DNA from 4 places in the Streptomyces sp. NPDC008163 genome. Region 4 is predicted to be linked to each of the others. Evidence: riboswitches for the same ligand, from Rfam matches in the RefSeq annotation. Region 4 holds a riboswitch; each other region holds the start of a gene.
The links. Region 4 has a riboswitch for cyclic di-AMP ahead of ACFZAT_RS23080 (transglycosylase SLT domain-containing protein). Riboswitches for the same ligand answer to the same signal wherever they lie in the genome.
Positions count from the first base shown of each region.

Region 1: it holds a riboswitch for cyclic di-AMP, as region 4 does, so the genes downstream of both, ACFZAT_RS26235 (peptidoglycan DD-metalloendopeptidase family protein) here and ACFZAT_RS23080 (transglycosylase SLT domain-containing protein) in region 4, are expected to answer to the same signal.
Region 2: it holds a riboswitch for cyclic di-AMP, as region 4 does, so the genes downstream of both, ACFZAT_RS01835 (NlpC/P60 family protein) here and ACFZAT_RS23080 (transglycosylase SLT domain-containing protein) in region 4, are expected to answer to the same signal.
Region 3: it holds a riboswitch for cyclic di-AMP, as region 4 does, so the genes downstream of both, ACFZAT_RS08940 (peptidoglycan DD-metalloendopeptidase family protein) here and ACFZAT_RS23080 (transglycosylase SLT domain-containing protein) in region 4, are expected to answer to the same signal.

Region 1 is NZ_JBIBHG010000012.1:259,042-261,231, forward strand. It holds gene ACFZAT_RS26230 (SpoIIE family protein phosphatase) at 1-433, shown strand, start outside; cyclic di-AMP (ydaO/yuaA leader) riboswitch at 643-796, shown strand; gene ACFZAT_RS26235 (peptidoglycan DD-metalloendopeptidase family protein) at 808-1,974, shown strand; gene ACFZAT_RS26240 (aldo/keto reductase) at 2,162-2,190, shown strand, end outside.
Region 2 is NZ_JBIBHG010000001.1:364,017-366,206, reverse strand. It holds gene pcrA (DNA helicase PcrA) at 1-687, opposite strand, end outside; cyclic di-AMP (ydaO/yuaA leader) riboswitch at 849-999, shown strand; gene ACFZAT_RS01835 (NlpC/P60 family protein) at 998-2,152, shown strand.
Region 3 is NZ_JBIBHG010000003.1:208,356-210,545, forward strand. It holds gene ACFZAT_RS08940 (peptidoglycan DD-metalloendopeptidase family protein) at 1-828, opposite strand, end outside; cyclic di-AMP (ydaO/yuaA leader) riboswitch at 832-987, opposite strand; gene ACFZAT_RS08945 (tyrosine-protein phosphatase) at 1,405-2,190, shown strand, end outside.
Region 4 is NZ_JBIBHG010000010.1:252,184-254,373, forward strand. It holds gene ACFZAT_RS23075 (2,3-dihydro-2,3-dihydroxybenzoate dehydrogenase) at 17-853, opposite strand; cyclic di-AMP (ydaO/yuaA leader) riboswitch at 1,277-1,461, shown strand; gene ACFZAT_RS23080 (transglycosylase SLT domain-containing protein) at 1,465-2,190, shown strand, end outside.

The DNA.
Region 1 (2,190 bases), on a different contig from region 4:
GGGCGCCGAGCGCGTACGGATGGTGAACCGCGGCCATCCGGATCCGCTGCTGCTGCACGGGGACGGCGCGGTGGAGGCGCTGACGCCCTCGGAGCCCGCGCTTCCGCTGGGCATGGACCTGGGGGTGCGGCCGGACCGCTCGGACGAATGGGAGCTGCCGGCCGGCGGGACGCTGCTGTTCTACACGGACGGCCTGTCGGAGGCCCGTGACGCCGACGGTGTCTTCTACGACCCGGCGGAGCGGCTGCGCGGTCGGCTCTTCCCCGGACCGGAGGAGCTGCTGTCCGCGCTGACCGACGACGTACGGCTGCATACCGGGGGCGAGTCGACCGACGACATGGCGCTGCTCGCGGTGGCCCGGCCGGCGAAGGGGCAGCCGGACCGGCGCAGGACGGTGAAGATCGTCAAGCGGGGTGACACGCTCAGTGACTGAGGTGCGCCGCTCCGCATAACAGTTGACGCAACGTCAGAAAACGCGTAGTGGCCGAACGTCGAACAACTCGCCCGATTCCACCCGGTTGTGTCCCGTAAGTCCAGGCCGGGCGTGTGAACGATCAGTGGGAACAGCTTGGAATCGGAGCTGTCTGTCTATTAACGTTCGATAACGCAGCGCGGTTGTCCCAGCCGTCGTCAGGACGGCGCCGCGCGCGTGCGCCGAATTCCGCAAGGGAACCGGGGAACCACCTACATGGGGTGAATCGGGCATCTTCGTCTTCACGAGAGGCGGAGGAACCCGTAGGAGACCTTCCTGCTCCGAACCCGTCAGCTAACCCGGTAGGCGAGAAGGAAGGAAAGGAGTGCGCCCGCGTGGCGTCCAACAAGCCTGCCCCCGAGTCACCTTCCCGGTTCGTGCCCGAGTACGGCGCCGACTTCGCATCCGGCCCCGGCACCGCGTACATCCCGGAACAGGGCGGCGACTACGCGACCGACCGGGGCAGCGGCTTCGACACCGGCGCCCACTTCGGCAGCGGCTTCCGCGACGACGCCGACTCCGAGCGGACCTGGGAGGAATGGAACCCCACCGAGGAGTCCGTCCGCCCCGTCCGTGGCAAGCACCGCGTCGCCAAGCAGCGCAATGGTCTGGCCCGCAGCTCCACCGTCCTCGGCGTCGGTGTCATCGCGGCCGTCGGTGCGGGTGGCATGGCCACCGCGCAGAGCAAGCCGCCGGTCTCCATCTCTCTTCCCGATTCCCTCGCGGACAATCTCCCCGACGCCAAGTCCCTTCCGGGCGTGGGCGCGTTGTTCTCCGGCGAGACCGCGGCCGAAGCCCCCGCGACCGCCACCGCCGCGGCCCCGCTGACCACCGCCGGCCTCACCACCGCCGAGGCGGAGCAGGGCACCACGGACGCCGGTGAGGCGCTGCGGGCCCGCATCCTCCAGCAGGCCGAGCAGCAGCAGGGCGCCGCCGACGCCGAGGCGAAGGCGGCCGAGGAGAAGGCCGCTGCCGAGAAGGCGGCCGCCGAGGCGAAGAAGCAGCAGGACGAGGCCAAGGCCAAGGCCGCCGCCGAGAAGAAGAAGGCGGAGGAGGAGGCGAAGAAGAAGGCCGAGGCCCTGCGTCTGGCCAAGCTCGCCGCCAGCTACGCCATTCCCACCTCCTCGTACACGATCACCTCGACGTTCGGCGAGGCCGGCTCGATGTGGTCCTCCGGCTACCACACGGGCCTCGACTTCGCGGCGCCCACCGGCACCCCGATCAAGGCCATCCACACCGGCACCATCAAGTCGGCCGGCTGGTCGGGCGCCTACGGCTACCGCACGGTGCTGGAGCTGGAGGACGGCACCGAGCTGTGGTTCTGCCACCAGTCCTCGATCGGCGTCACGGTCGGCCAGAAGGTCACCACCGGCGACACCATCGGCCGCGTCGGCGCGACCGGCAACGTGACCGGCCCGCACCTCCACCTGGAGGTCCACACCCCGGACGGCACCGGCATCGACCCGATGGCCTGGCTGCACGCCCGCGGCCTCACCGTCTGAGGTCTCTTACTCCGACGCCCCCGGCCCTTCCCCGCACGCGGCCTTCCGAACCCCGGCAGCCCTGACGCACCCCCCCCCCGACGTCAGGGCTGCCGGTTCGCGTGGTGCGGTCCACCGGACGTATGCGGCACGGACCGTATGTATGCGGCACGGAATAGCGAGCAGGCCCCGGGCCGTTGTTCCACCCATGACTTCACTGCGCACTCTCGGCCCGTC
Region 2 (2,190 bases), on a different contig from region 4:
CTTCTCGAACCCGTCGGCGGCCTGGCCCGCGAAGGTCTCCTCGTCGATGAGCTCGTTCTTGAGGTTGGAGACCTTGGCGGTGAAGGACTTCGGCGGGTAGCGCTTCGGGTCCAGCTCCAGGTCGCGGCAGACCAGGGCCATGAGCCGCTTGGAGTCGGCGGCGTCGTAGATCGAGAACGAGGACGTGAAGCCGAGCCGCTTGGACTCGCGGCGCAGGATACGGACGCAGGCGCTGTGGAAGGTCATGACCCACATCGCGTTGGCCCGGGGCCCGACCAGCTGCTCGACGCGCTCCTTCATCTCGCCGGCGGCCTTGTTGGTGAAGGTGATCGCCAGGATCTGGCCGGGGTGGACGCCCCGCTCGGCCAGCAGGTGGGCGATGCGGTGGGTGAGCACCCGGGTCTTGCCGGAGCCCGCCCCGGCCACGATGAGCAGGGGCGACCCGGCGTGCACGACGGCGGCGCGCTGCTCGGTGTTCAGCCCGTCGAGCAGCGCCTCGGGGTCGATGACGGGGCGGTGCGCGCCGTCGCGGTAGTACGCGTCACGGGGCGGCGGGGGCCCCTCGAACACGCCCGCGAACAGGTCCTCCGGCACCGCTTCGGGTGCGGGGTCCTCGGGGGGCGGCGGGGGCGCGTCCTCCTCCTGCTGGAGGCCGGCCAGGAAACTGTCGTCAAAGAGGCTGCTCATCGCTGTCCGAGTCTAAGGCGCCCGACTGACACCCGGCCCCGGTCCGGAAAGGTCACGGAAATGTATCGGGCATATCGCACACCAACCTTCACAGCGGCCCCATGAGTTGGCTAGCGTGCACGTTCGGACGGCCCGTACCCCCAGAGGCGACCTACGCCGAGCGTGCCGCCACGCCGAATCCGGGCCCGCCCGGAACCGGGGACCCACACGCAGTACCGGGGTGAATCGGTCCTTCCCCACCGGACCGTAGGGCAGCCTTCCGTTCCGCCCGAACCCGACAGCTAACCCGGTAGGCGGTCCACGGAAGGAGATGCCGGCCTTGGCGTCGCATCGCAAACCGCGCACCCGGATGCGCTCCACCGTCCCGGCCGTCGGGCTGACCTCGGCCGCGCTGGCCTCGGTGACCCTGCTGTCCTCCCAGAGCGCGATGGCCGCGCCCGCGCCGAAGCCGAGCATCGAGGAAGTACAGAAGAAGGTCGACGACCTGTACCGGCAGGCCGGCAACGCGACCCAGAAGTACAACCAGGCCAAGGAGGCCACGGACCGGCAGAAGTCCAGGGTCGACTCGCTCCTGGACGACGTGGCCGAGCGCACCGAGAAGGTGAACGACGCCCGCAGGACGCTGGGCAACTACGCCGCCGCCCAGTACCGCAACGGCGGCCTCGCGCCGACCGCGACCTTCTTCCTGGCCGACGACCCGCAGTCGTTCTTCGACCAGACGCACCTCATGGACCGGATGGCCGAGCGCCAGCAGCAGGCGGTCACGGAGTTCCGTACGCAGCAGGCCAAGGCGTCCGAGCAGCGGGCCGAGGCCGTGGAGAGCCTGGAGACGCTGACCGAGTCGCAGGCCTCGCTGCGCACCAGCAAGCAGAACGTCCAGACGAAGCTGACAGAGGCCCGGACGCTGCTGTCGAAGCTGACCGCCGAGGAGAAGGCGCGGCTGGCGGAGCTGGAGCGCAAGAAGGAGGCGGAGGCGAAGCGGAAGGCCGCGGAGCTGGCGAAGAAGCAGGCCGCCGCCCGTAAGGAGGCCGAGCGGAAGGCCAAGGAGGCGGGGAGCAGCGGTACGGAGACGGGCTCGGGCTCCGGTTCGGACACCGGCTCCGGGAGCAGCGCCTCCACCAAGGCGGAGAAGGTCCTCGCGTTCGCCCGCGCCCAGATCGGCAAGCCGTACGTCTGGGGGGCGACGGGCCCCGCCTCGTACGACTGCTCGGGGCTGACGCAGGCGGCCTGGAAGGCGGCGGGCGTCGACCTCCCGCGTACCACCTGGGACCAGGTGAACGTCGGGACCCGGATCGCGACGGCCGATCTGCAACCCGGTGACCTGGTCTTCTTCTACGACGACATCAGCCACGTGGGGATCTACAAGGGCGACGGGATGATGATCCACGCGCCGAAGCCCGGGGCGAACGTGCGCGAGGAGTCGATCTACTACATGCCGATCTACGGGAGTGTGCGCCCGGCCTGACCGGGGAGGGGGGCCGGTCCGAGCGGGCCGGCCCCCTC
Region 3 (2,190 bases), on a different contig from region 4:
GGTGGCGTTGCCGGTGGAGCCGGAGAGGCCGACCTGCTGGCCCGCGGTCACGGTCTGGCCCGCCGAGACGGAGAGCGAGGACATGTGGCCGTACTGGGAGTAGTGGCCGTCGGCGTGCTTGATGACGACCTGGTTGCCGTAGGCGCCGCCCCAGCCGGCGGTTACGACGGTGCCGGAGGTGATGGCCTTCACGCTGGTGCCGGTGGAGACGGGGAAGTCGATGCCGGTGTGGCTGCCGCTGGACCAGCTGGCGCCGGAGGCGCGGTAGGCGGTGGTGTGGTTGCCGGGGACCGGGTGGACATAGCCGGAGGCGTTGTCCTGGGAGGCCGGGGCCTCGGTCTTGGCCTCGGTCCGCGCCTCGGTCTTGGTGTCGACCTTCGTCTCGGCCTTGGGCGCGGTCTTCGCCTCGGTCTTCTCCGCCGTCTTGGCGGGGGCCTTGGACGGGGTGGTGGCGGCGGGGGCCGCCTTGGCGCCGAGGGTCAGCTTCATGCCCGGGAAGATCAGGCTCGGGTTCTCGCCGACGACCTCGCGGTTGTCCTGGTACAGCTTGTGCCAGCCGCCCTTGAGGTGGTGCTGGGCGGCGATCTTCGACAGGTAGTCGCCGGAGACGACGGAGTACGTGGTGGTGCCGGCGCTCTTCGCGGGCGTGGCCGGGGCGGTGTGCGCGGCGGCCGACTTCGACGTGGCCGGGGCGGACTGCTCCGCGGCGTGGGCACCGGTGGCGCCGAGCAGCGGAAGCGCGATGACGGCTCCGCCGGCGCTCGCGGCGACGACGCCGCGGGCGATGGTGCTGGACTTGGGACGGCGGTGCTTACCCGAATTGGGCATGAAGAATTTCCTCTCCGGCGCCTGCGAGGTGAGCTGTCGGGTTCGGGCTGGAGATGCCCGGCCGCGCCTGGCGCGACTTCACCCCGAGCCGTCCGGTCGTCCCGGTCGGCGGCTTACCTGGTTCCCCCGCTCCTGCCACACGGTGAGTGGATGCGAATTCCGGACGGCGGCAGGATTGGGCGTTCCATCCGGATGGCATGGAACGTAAGCGAGCCGGGACGGCGGAAACAAGCCGCGCGTTCGGCACCGGATTCCGCTCCGGAATTGCGGTGCGGAATTCCGGTCACACTCCGTGGATTACGGATCTTGGCTTTCCGCGCGGTGCGGGGACTACCCAGCCGGGGCGTCACCACACACCGTCACGGATATGATCCCGCTCACGAGCGAGTGATCATCTCCCCTACAACCGGGGCAGGTTGGTCATATCCCATCAATACGGACATGTCATGGCCCTCGTCCGCCTCGGCTCGGAGCGGACGGCCGAGATGATTGCCCCGGGAACCGATGTCGTAGGGTCGCGGTCGTGGGCCCGTCGGCGACACGCGCCGGGGCAGAGCCGAGCCTCCAGGAGTGACCGTGACGCAGCAGCTGCCGCAGACCCCGCCGGCGGAGCCCGTACTCACCGGCGTCCGCAACTTCCGCGACGTGGGCGGCCTGCCCACCACCGACGGCCGCCGGGTCCGGCACGGCCGGCTCTACCGCAGCGGACACCTGGCGCACGCCACGGCCGAGGACGCGGCCTTCCTCGGCGGGCTCGGCCTGCACACGGTCTTCGACTTCCGCAACGCGGCGGACCACAAGCTGGACGGCCTGGACATCGAGCTGCCCGGCGTCCGGAACGTGAGCATCCCGCTCAGCGACCCGGCGGACGGCGCGGAGTTCTGGCGGATGGTGCGCGACGGGAACATCGCGGAGCTCCGCTCGATCCTGGCCGACGGAAAGGGGACCCGCCGCATGGTCGCCTCGTACCGCTCGATCATCCTGGAACGCACCGGCGAGCACAGCCGGGTGCTGCACGCCCTGGCCGAGGACAGTGTGCCCGCCCTGATGCACTGCGCGGCCGGCAAGGACCGGGCCGGGCTCTCCATCGCGGTGACGCTGCTGGCGGTGGGCGTCGGACGGGAGACCATCGAGGCCGACTACCTCAAGTCGAACGACGCGCACCGCCGCTACCGCATCCGGCGCAGCGACACCTCGGCCACCGGGATGTCCCCGGAGGTACTGGAGCTGCTCAACCCGCTCTTCGGTGCCCAGCCCGACTACCTCGCCGCGGCCTTCGCCGCCATCGACGAGACCTGGGGCGGCACCGACCGCTATCTCGCCGACGGGCTGAAGCTCACGCCCGCCACCCGGGAGCGGCTG
Region 4 (2,190 bases):
GCGCCGGGCGGACGGATCAGGCGCGCAGGGTGGCGCCGCCGTCGACGTACAGGTCGTGCAGGGTGATGTGGCGGGCCCGGTCGGACACGAGGAAGGCGACCGCCTCGGCGATGTCGGCCGGTTCGGCGATGCGGCCGAGCGGGATGCCCGTGCGGTAGCTCGCCGGGTCCCCGGCTATGACGCGCCGCGCGGCGGGCCCGTCGTCGCCCGCCTCGCCGGCCGGCCACATCCCGCGCTGCATGTCGGTGAGTGTGGAGCCGGGCGAGACCGTGTTGCAGCGGACGCCCCGGGGGGCCAGCTCCAGACCGAGGCACTTGGTGAACATGACGGAGGCGGCCTTCGACGCGGCGTACGCCGCCATGGTCGTACGGGGAATGCCGGCGGCGTTGGAAGCGACGGTGACGATGCTGCCCGCGCCCCGGTCCGCCATCCGGCCGGCCACGGACCGCGAGACGTGGAAGACCCCGTCGGTGTTGACGGCGAACGTCGCCCGCCAGTCCTCGTCGGTGAGCTCGGTGACCGGTGAACAGCGCAGTATCCCGGCCACGTTGACCGCGATGTCGAGGGCGCCGAGCGTGTCCTCCGCCTCCGCGACCAGGGCCTCGACGGCCGCCGCGTCGGTGACGTCCAGCGCCCGGGCCACGACGCGCCCGTCGTACTCCCGGGCGAGGGCGTCGACGCCCTCCGGGGCCGCGTCGGTCGCCAGGACCCGGCAGCCGCGTGCGACGAGGGCCCGCACGACCGCCTCCCCTATGCCGCGTGCGGCTCCCGTCACGAGGGCCAGCCGCCCGGTGAGTTCGCGGTCGGCGGGCGTGACCGAAGGGCGGGAAGAAGGGGCGGAGCGCGGCGCCATGGTCGTGGGGTCTCCCTGGGGCGGTGAACGAGGGGCAGCAATACTTAGGTAAGCCTAACCATAGAGTGATCACGTGAGCGAGGGGGCCGGTACCCGCGATCCAGGCCGCCCTCGGATCACTCTGTGCCCCTTTTGTGGTCGTATCAGCGCAATGTCAATTACAGGCGATCGGGACGGTTCTGATGGTGTCGTATGCTCCCAAAACGGACTAATGATGCCATTCTGCACTCAGTGGGCAGCGTCACGTCGGCCGTTTCTGACGCGCAATCCGATCTCGCGGTTCCCAGTCGTGCCAAGAAATTTGACTTCCCCCGGCGCGGGCGATCATGAGCATTTCCTTTGATTGATCTTGCAAAACAATTGTGATCAGCAATTCCGGGCTTGTTCCGGCCGTCGTTTCTCGCTTACGGTCCCGTCATCAATCCGGATGGAACGCCGAATCCTGCCGCCGTCCGGGAACCCGACCACTCACGTACGGCAGGAGCGGGGGACCCAGGTTTGCCGCCGGTCCGGAATCCGGGGCGGCTAGGGGTGAAGTCGCCATGCGCGACCGGACATCTCCAGTCCGAACCCGACAGCTCACCTCGCAGGCGACGGAGAGGAAATACGCCATGCCCATCACGGGTAAGCACCGTCGTGCCAAGTCCGCGTCCCTGACCCGCGGTTTCATCGCCGTCAGCGCGGGCGGAGCCGTTCTCGCGCTCCCCCTGATCTCGGCCGGATCGGCCTCCGCCGCACCCGCCAAGACCGTCGTCGCCGAAAAGGCTGCGGCCCCGACTTCCGTCGCCGGCAAGGAAATTGCCGTGCGCAAGGCGGCGCCCACCACCTATTCCGTGGTGTCCGGCGATTCGCTTTACAAGATCGCCCAGGGGCATTCCCTCAGCGGCGGCTGGGAGCGGCTGTACAAGGACAACCGCGGTGCGGTCGGCAGCAATCCCGACCTCATTCACCCGGGCCTGAAGCTCACCATCGGCGCCAAGCCCGAGGCCGCCGCCCCGAAGCCTGCGAAGAAGAGCGCGTTCAAGGCGGAGACCGCCGAGAAGAACGGCGACACCGCCCCCCGGACCGAGAGCGCCGACCGCGCCGACCGCTCCGAGCGCACCGCCGTCCCGGTCGCCGCCGAGAAGCCCGCCGAGACCCAGGCGTCCGTCACGTACACCGACGACCTCGACGGCTGGATCAAGGAATCCCTGGCGATCATGGGGCAGCAGGGCATCCCCGGCAGCTACGACGGCATCTACCGCAACATCATGCGCGAGTCCTCGGGCAACCCGATGGCGATCAACAACTGGGACATCAACGCCGTCAACGGCACCCCCTCCAAGGGGCTGCTCCAG